Regions from separate parts of the Erwinia sp. 009765445 genome, predicted to be linked through region 2. Evidence: predicted binding sites of a transcription regulator. Region 2 holds the regulator's gene; the other holds the start of a gene.
What was found. Region 2 encodes PurR, which represses purine synthesis genes. Its sites were predicted from a motif close to CANGCAAACGTTTGCNTG; they were not measured.

Region 1: pyrD (quinone-dependent dihydroorotate dehydrogenase) is a predicted target of PurR. The motif match lies at 1,473-1,490, and genes of this name have one in related genera.

Annotation. Positions count from the first base shown of each region.
Region 1 is NZ_JBYUWC010000005.1:212,924-216,062, forward strand. Features, by position in the region: gene AC3Y5R_RS06995 (sulfonate ABC transporter substrate-binding protein) at 1-728, opposite strand, end outside; gene ssuE (NADPH-dependent FMN reductase) at 746-1,297, opposite strand; gene pyrD (quinone-dependent dihydroorotate dehydrogenase) at 1,682-2,692, shown strand; gene AC3Y5R_RS07010 (cell division protein ZapC) at 2,868-3,139, shown strand, end outside.
Region 2 is NZ_JBYUWC010000010.1:74,750-77,888, forward strand. Features, by position in the region: gene AC3Y5R_RS12745 (C40 family peptidase) at 1-310, shown strand, start outside; gene cydH (cytochrome bd-I oxidase subunit CydH) at 359-448, opposite strand; gene purR (HTH-type transcriptional repressor PurR) at 742-1,767, shown strand; gene punR (DNA-binding transcriptional activator PunR) at 1,840-2,751, opposite strand; gene punC (purine nucleoside transporter PunC) at 2,863-3,139, shown strand, end outside.

The DNA.
Region 1 (3,139 bases), on a different contig from region 2:
GTCAGCGCATCTGCCTGACTGAAGGTCTGTAATACCTGAGTGATAAAGGTGCCGTTAGCTTCAGTGAAAGGGCGGGTAGCGAGGTAGAACGAACCAGTCTGATTCAACTGGCTGCCATCGGTCAGCACCCTGGCCCCGCCTTCCAGCAATGCGGCGGAGTAGTAGGGATCCCAAATGGCCCAGGCAGCCACATCGCCCTGTTGGAAGGCGGCACGCGCATCAGCAGGAGTCAGGTAAGTGGGCCGGATATCGCTGAACTTCAGCCCGGCTTTTCCCAGCGCGCGCAGCAGCAGGTTATGTGAACTGGAGCCTTTCTGGAAAGCGACCTTGTGGCCTTTAAGTTCAGCCACGGTTTGGATCGGGCTGTTTTTCGCAACCAGGATCACTTCTGCTTTCGGCTTTGGCGGCTCGGCTCCAACATACAGCAGATCGGCACCGGCGGCCTGGGCAAAAATAGGCGGAATATCGCCGGTACTGCCCAGATCGATGCTGTTCACATTCAGGGCTTCAAGCATTTGCGGTCCGGCCGGGAATTCAACCCATTTGATTAGTGTGTCGGGAAAACGTTTTTCCAGTAGCTGGTGTGAGCGGGCCAGCACCATGCTGACCGAGCCCTTCTGGTAACCAATGCGGAACGTCTTGGGTGCGACGGGCTCAGCAGCAAATGCGCTGCTGGTCAGAATGCTGCCGATAACCAGCGCCGAAGCTAAACGTGAAAACAGGCTCATAGTTCTTACCTTAAACTTTATACAGCAGCGACCAGTGGCTGGTGGCGACGGGCCAGGGCGTGCCAGAAGGTTTCTACTGATTCCGCAATACGGGACGCCAGCACTGATGACAGTTCCGGCGTACGGTCGTAATTGGTAATTTGTGCGTCGTCGGCAAAGACACCGTGCAGCACTTCCTGTGCTTTAAGTGCATTGAGTACCGGCTTAAGGGCGTAATCGACCGCCAGCATGTGTGCGATGGTGCCGCCCGTTGCCAGTGGCAGAACCACTTTATGTTCCAGTGCGCGCTCGGGAAGCAGGTCCAGGATCGTTTTCAGTGCACCAGAGAAGGAAGCCTTGTAGACCGGAGTGGCGATAATCAGCCCGTCTGCAATGGCAAGATCTTCTTTCAGCGCCAGCAGGGCCGGAGAATCAAAACGGGCATACAGCAGATCTTCAGGATGAAAATTATGCAGATTCCACGGGATGACTTCGACGCCGCGCTTTTCGAGTGCCTGCTGGCAGAGGCTCAGCAGAGCTGTGGAGCGAGAGGGGTAGCGAGGGCTTCCCGCCAAAGTAATAACGCGCATAACCACTCCTTATAACTAAAAGTTATTGATTAAACTTATTTTCGAAGGAATGAAACTATCCTGACAGAGGCAGGCAGGAGGCTTAAATGATTTATCCGGCAGAGATAAGTCACTTTTTGGATATAGAGGAAGAGCGGCAGGCGCGGCGCGGCATCAGGCGGATTGCGATCAATTCAGCGCAAACGTTTTACTTTCGGCCTAAAGGACTTTACCATTTTCCCCCGCGCCTGCAGCGTCACTGCGTAAACCTTGCCACATTCATACCAGACATAATAAAGGTGGGAAGGATCGTCCCCGGACGGCGAACGCAAATTTCAGGGTTTATATCGCAAGATATCAACTGTTAGTCCTTTCCAGGCCCGGGGCTTCGGGCATTCAGGAGCGATCATGTACAATCTGGTTCGTAAGGCGCTGTTTCAGCTTGATGCTGAGCGTGCGCATGAACTGACCCTCACGCAGCTGCATCGGGTAACCGGTACACCTCTTATTCACCTGGTTCGCCAGTCTCTTCCTTTTAAGCCGGTGACCTGCATGGGACTGACGTTTAAAAACGCCCTGGGTCTGGCTGCTGGCCTGGATAAAAACGGTGAGTGCATTGATGCCTTCGGCGCAATGGGCTTCGGCTTTATTGAAATCGGTACCGTCACGCCGCGCCCACAGCCGGGCAACGATAAGCCAAGGATGTTCCGCGTGCTGGAAGCGGAAGGGATTATTAACCGGATGGGATTTAATAATCTGGGTGTGGATCGTCTGGTCGAGAATGTCAAAAAGTCTCATTTCGACGGCGTGTTAGGGATTAATATTGGCAAAAATAAAGATACTCCGGTTGAGCAGGGCAAGGACGATTATTTAACCTGCATGGATAAAATTTATCCTTACGCGGGCTATATCGCGATCAATATCTCTTCACCTAACACGCCAGGTTTACGCACGCTGCAATATGGTGAGGCGCTGGACGATCTCTTGCAGGCGTTAAAACAAAAGCAGAAAGATCTTGCAACGATTCATCACAAATATGTTCCGGTGACGGTAAAGATCGCGCCGGATCTTTCAGAAGAAGAATTGATCCAAATTGCCGATAGTTTAGTTCGCCATAATATTGATGGTGTGATTGCCACCAATACTACTCTTGACCGTTCGCTGGTCAGCGGCTTAAAACACAGTGATGAAGCGGGAGGATTAAGTGGTCGTCCGGTTCAGTCGCGCAGCACTGAAGTTATTCGTCGCCTCTCCCTGGAACTTCAGGGGCGCCTGCCAATTATTGGCGTGGGTGGTATTGATTCGCTGGTTTCAGCGAGGGAAAAAGTTGCCGCTGGCGCTTCGCTGGTGCAAATATATTCCGGATTTATTTACAAAGGTCCGCCGCTGATAAAAGAAATTGTGACCCATCTCTAAGCTGATTCTTATTTAAATATGCCAGGGGCTTTATTTTCGCCTCTGGCTCGTTTATATTTTATCCTGTTTAAACGATATTCAGACTATTTTGACGATTCCGGTTAAACCCAGCTGCTTAGTTGAACCGGTAACGCCAATAAATAGCGGATTTTCATTTCTCACTACAGGACCGATCATGAGGATTAAACCTGACGACAGCTGGCGCTGGTTTTTTGATGCCGAACACGATCGCATGATGCTGGATCTGGCCGACGGTATGCTGTTCCGTTCACGCTTCCCCCGCAAGATGCTGACGCCGGATGCCTTTGATACTTCTGGATTTTGTGTCGATGATGCCGCTCTGTTTTTCACCTTTGAAGAGAAGTGCCGCAGCTGTGAACTGAATGCCGATCAGCGTGCCGAGCTGGTGCTGAATGCGCTGGTGGCCTGTCGCTTTCTGAAGCCACT
Region 2 (3,139 bases):
CAGCGGCCTGGTCTGGTATGCCTATAAAGACCTGGTGAAGTTTAAAATCCCCCGCACTGCCAATGAAATGTATCACCTGCGCGATGCGGCTAATATCAAACGTGGCGAGCTGGAAAAAGGCGATCTGGTGTTTTTCCGCATCAATGGTCGCGGCACAGCTGACCACGTTGGCGTGTATCTGGGCAATGGTAAATTCATTCAGTCACCGCGCACCGGCAAGGATATTCAGGTTAGTGCTCTGAGCGATGATTACTGGCAGCGCCACTATATTGGTGCCCGCAGGATGATGACGCCGAAAACGATTCGCTAACAGGTCGGCAGAAGAGACGGGGCCGTTCTGATGAGCGGCCCGTAAGGCTTAGTGCATTACTGCGGTAAAACTGAAAGCGACAATCATCAGCAAAGCGCAAACGGTTGTCAGTATTGAAAACTTCAGATCGGTATCCATCACGACTCCTTAATACCCTTACAGTTTATAACGTCATCGATTTTCCCATACTTGTCGGTAAAAATCTCGTTTTCTGTGCTCAGGCTTGTTAGAATTCTTTTTTTCGTTGCGCAACCCCCGGCAGACTGCGTGCCGCGTGCGCAATGACGGGTTGAAATACCCTTTTTTCCTTCCTGACGTCTCCGGAATCCACCGCAAAAAGTGCCCCCAGACGTCCGGTTTTTGCGTATCCAGGCAAACGTTTAACAATATGCTTATCAGTACGTTACGATAAGTGCAGGAGTAGCTAGTTAATGGCAACAATAAAAGATGTGGCCAAACGTGCAGGGGTGTCCACCACCACTGTCTCCCACGTCATCAATAAAACCCGCTTTGTCGCTGAAGAGACGCAGGAAGCCGTATGGGCCGCAATCAAAGAATTGCATTATTCTCCCAGCGCTGTCGCCCGCAGCCTGAAGGTTAACCATACCAAAACCATTGGTCTGCTGGCCACTTCCAGCGAAGCGCCCTATTTTGCCGAGATCATCGAAGCAGTGGAGAACTGCTGCTTTGATCAGGGTTATACCCTGATCCTGGGCAATGCCCATAACGATCTGCAAAAGCAGCAGGCATATCTGTCGATGATGGCGCAAAAGCGCGTCGATGGTCTGCTGGTGATGTGCTCGGAATATCCGGAGCCGCTGATCACTATGCTGGAAAACAATCGCAATATCCCAATGGTGGTAATGGACTGGGGCGAATCACGCGGCGATTTCACCGATACCGTGCTGGATAATGCCTTTGAAGGAGGCTATATGGCGGGCCGCTATCTGATTGACCGCGGTCACCGTGATATCGGGGTGATCCCGGGACAAATGGAACGTAATACTGGCGGTGGCCGCCATGCCGGTTTTCTGAAAGCACTTTCCGAAGCGGGAATTTCAGTTCGAGATGAGTGGCTGGTACAGGGAGATTTCGAACCAGAGTCTGGCTACCGTGCCATGCAGCAGATTCTGTCTCAGAAGCAGCGCCCCACGGCGGTCTTCTGCGGCGGCGATGTGATGGCCATGGGCGCCATCTGCGCGGCGGATGAGATGGGCCTGCGCGTACCGCAGGATATTTCGGTGATCGGTTATGATAACGTGCGCAATGCCCGCTATTTCACCCCGGCGCTGACCACGGTTCACCAGCCTAAACAACAGCTGGGCGAAACTGCCTTTGCAATGCTGCTCGACCGCATTACCAGCAAGCGCGAAGAGCCACAAACCATTGAAGTGCATCCCAACCTGATCGAACGCCGCTCGGTGGCAGACGGTCCGTTTGTCGATTACCGCCGCTAGACGTTAAGGGCGGAATGAATCCCACCCTTACAATCGTGCAGATCTCAGTTGAGGGGAGAATTTATTCGCCCCTCAGGTTTCTTCCCGCAGCCACTCACTGTTCATCGTGCCGGTTTCCCCCAGATACTCCAGCAGCCAGCTCAGTGCTGGTGAAGCCTGCTGCTCCGCCCAGCTGACGCAGCATGGGCTGTCCGGAAATACTGACTCAAGCGCCAGCTCAACCAGTTCCCCGTTCTGCAAAAATGGCCGGGCAAAATGCCCCGGTACCATTCCAACACACAGCCCGGCCAGCAGACAGTCAAACGCACTTTCCCAGTCCGGCACCACCAGCCTGCGCTGATTATCCAGCGTCCACGTAGTCCGTTTGGGTAAAGCACGGGAGGTATCTTCCAGCACCAGTGAGGGCCAATCGCCAATCTCCTCATCGCTGACCTCCCCCTCCAGCTGAGCAAGTGGATGATCGGCCTTCACCACACAGCGCCAGTTCAGCATCCCCATATCGCGGAAGGCGAAGCGCCCCCCCACCGGGATAGCCTGGGTTGCGCCGATTGCCACATCCACCCGCCCGTCGGCCAGTGCGTCCCAGACGCCGTTAAACACTTCCGACGTCAGATGCAGCTCCATATCAGGAAAATGGCGGTAAAAATCCACCACCAGCTGGCGGCTCCTCGCCGGTTTAACAATGCGGTCGACAGCGATATTGATCTGCCCCCGCCAGCCATTAGCGACCTGCTGACACTGACGCCGGGTGGAAAGCATTTTTTTGATAACACTACGCCCTTCCTGACTAAAAAGCCGTCCGGCATCCGTCAGCACCACATCGCGGTGACGCCGCTCAAACAGAGGAACAGCCAGCCACTCTTCCAGTTGACGGATGGTATAGCTGATAGCAGAAGGCACGCGGTGCAGCTCTGCCGCCGCCGCCGTGAAACTCCCGGTGCGCGCCACGGCATCGACCACTTCAAGGGAATGTTCTGACCACATAATTTGCCTGCAATTTTTTTGAACGCAACCTGCAAATATTACCGTTTCACAAGCGCTTTGCCACTCAATTACACTGCGCAGCGTTTCATTCACCTGATAAAGAGCAACAGAATGCCATCTAAAGGATTTATTATTTACCTCGCGCTGCTCAGCGTTGCAGGTTTTCTCGCCACTGATATGTACCTGCCAGCTTTTGGTGTTATGCAGCAAGATTTGCTGACTGAAGCTGGAGCAATCAGTGCCAGTCTGAGTCTGTTCCTGGCCGGATTTGCCAGCGCCCAGTTGATGTGGGGACCACTCTCTGACCGGATTGGTCGTAAACCCGTTCTGCTGATGGGGCTGGGTCTGTTCTCCGTCAGCTGTGGCGCAATGTGGTGGGTTGACTCTA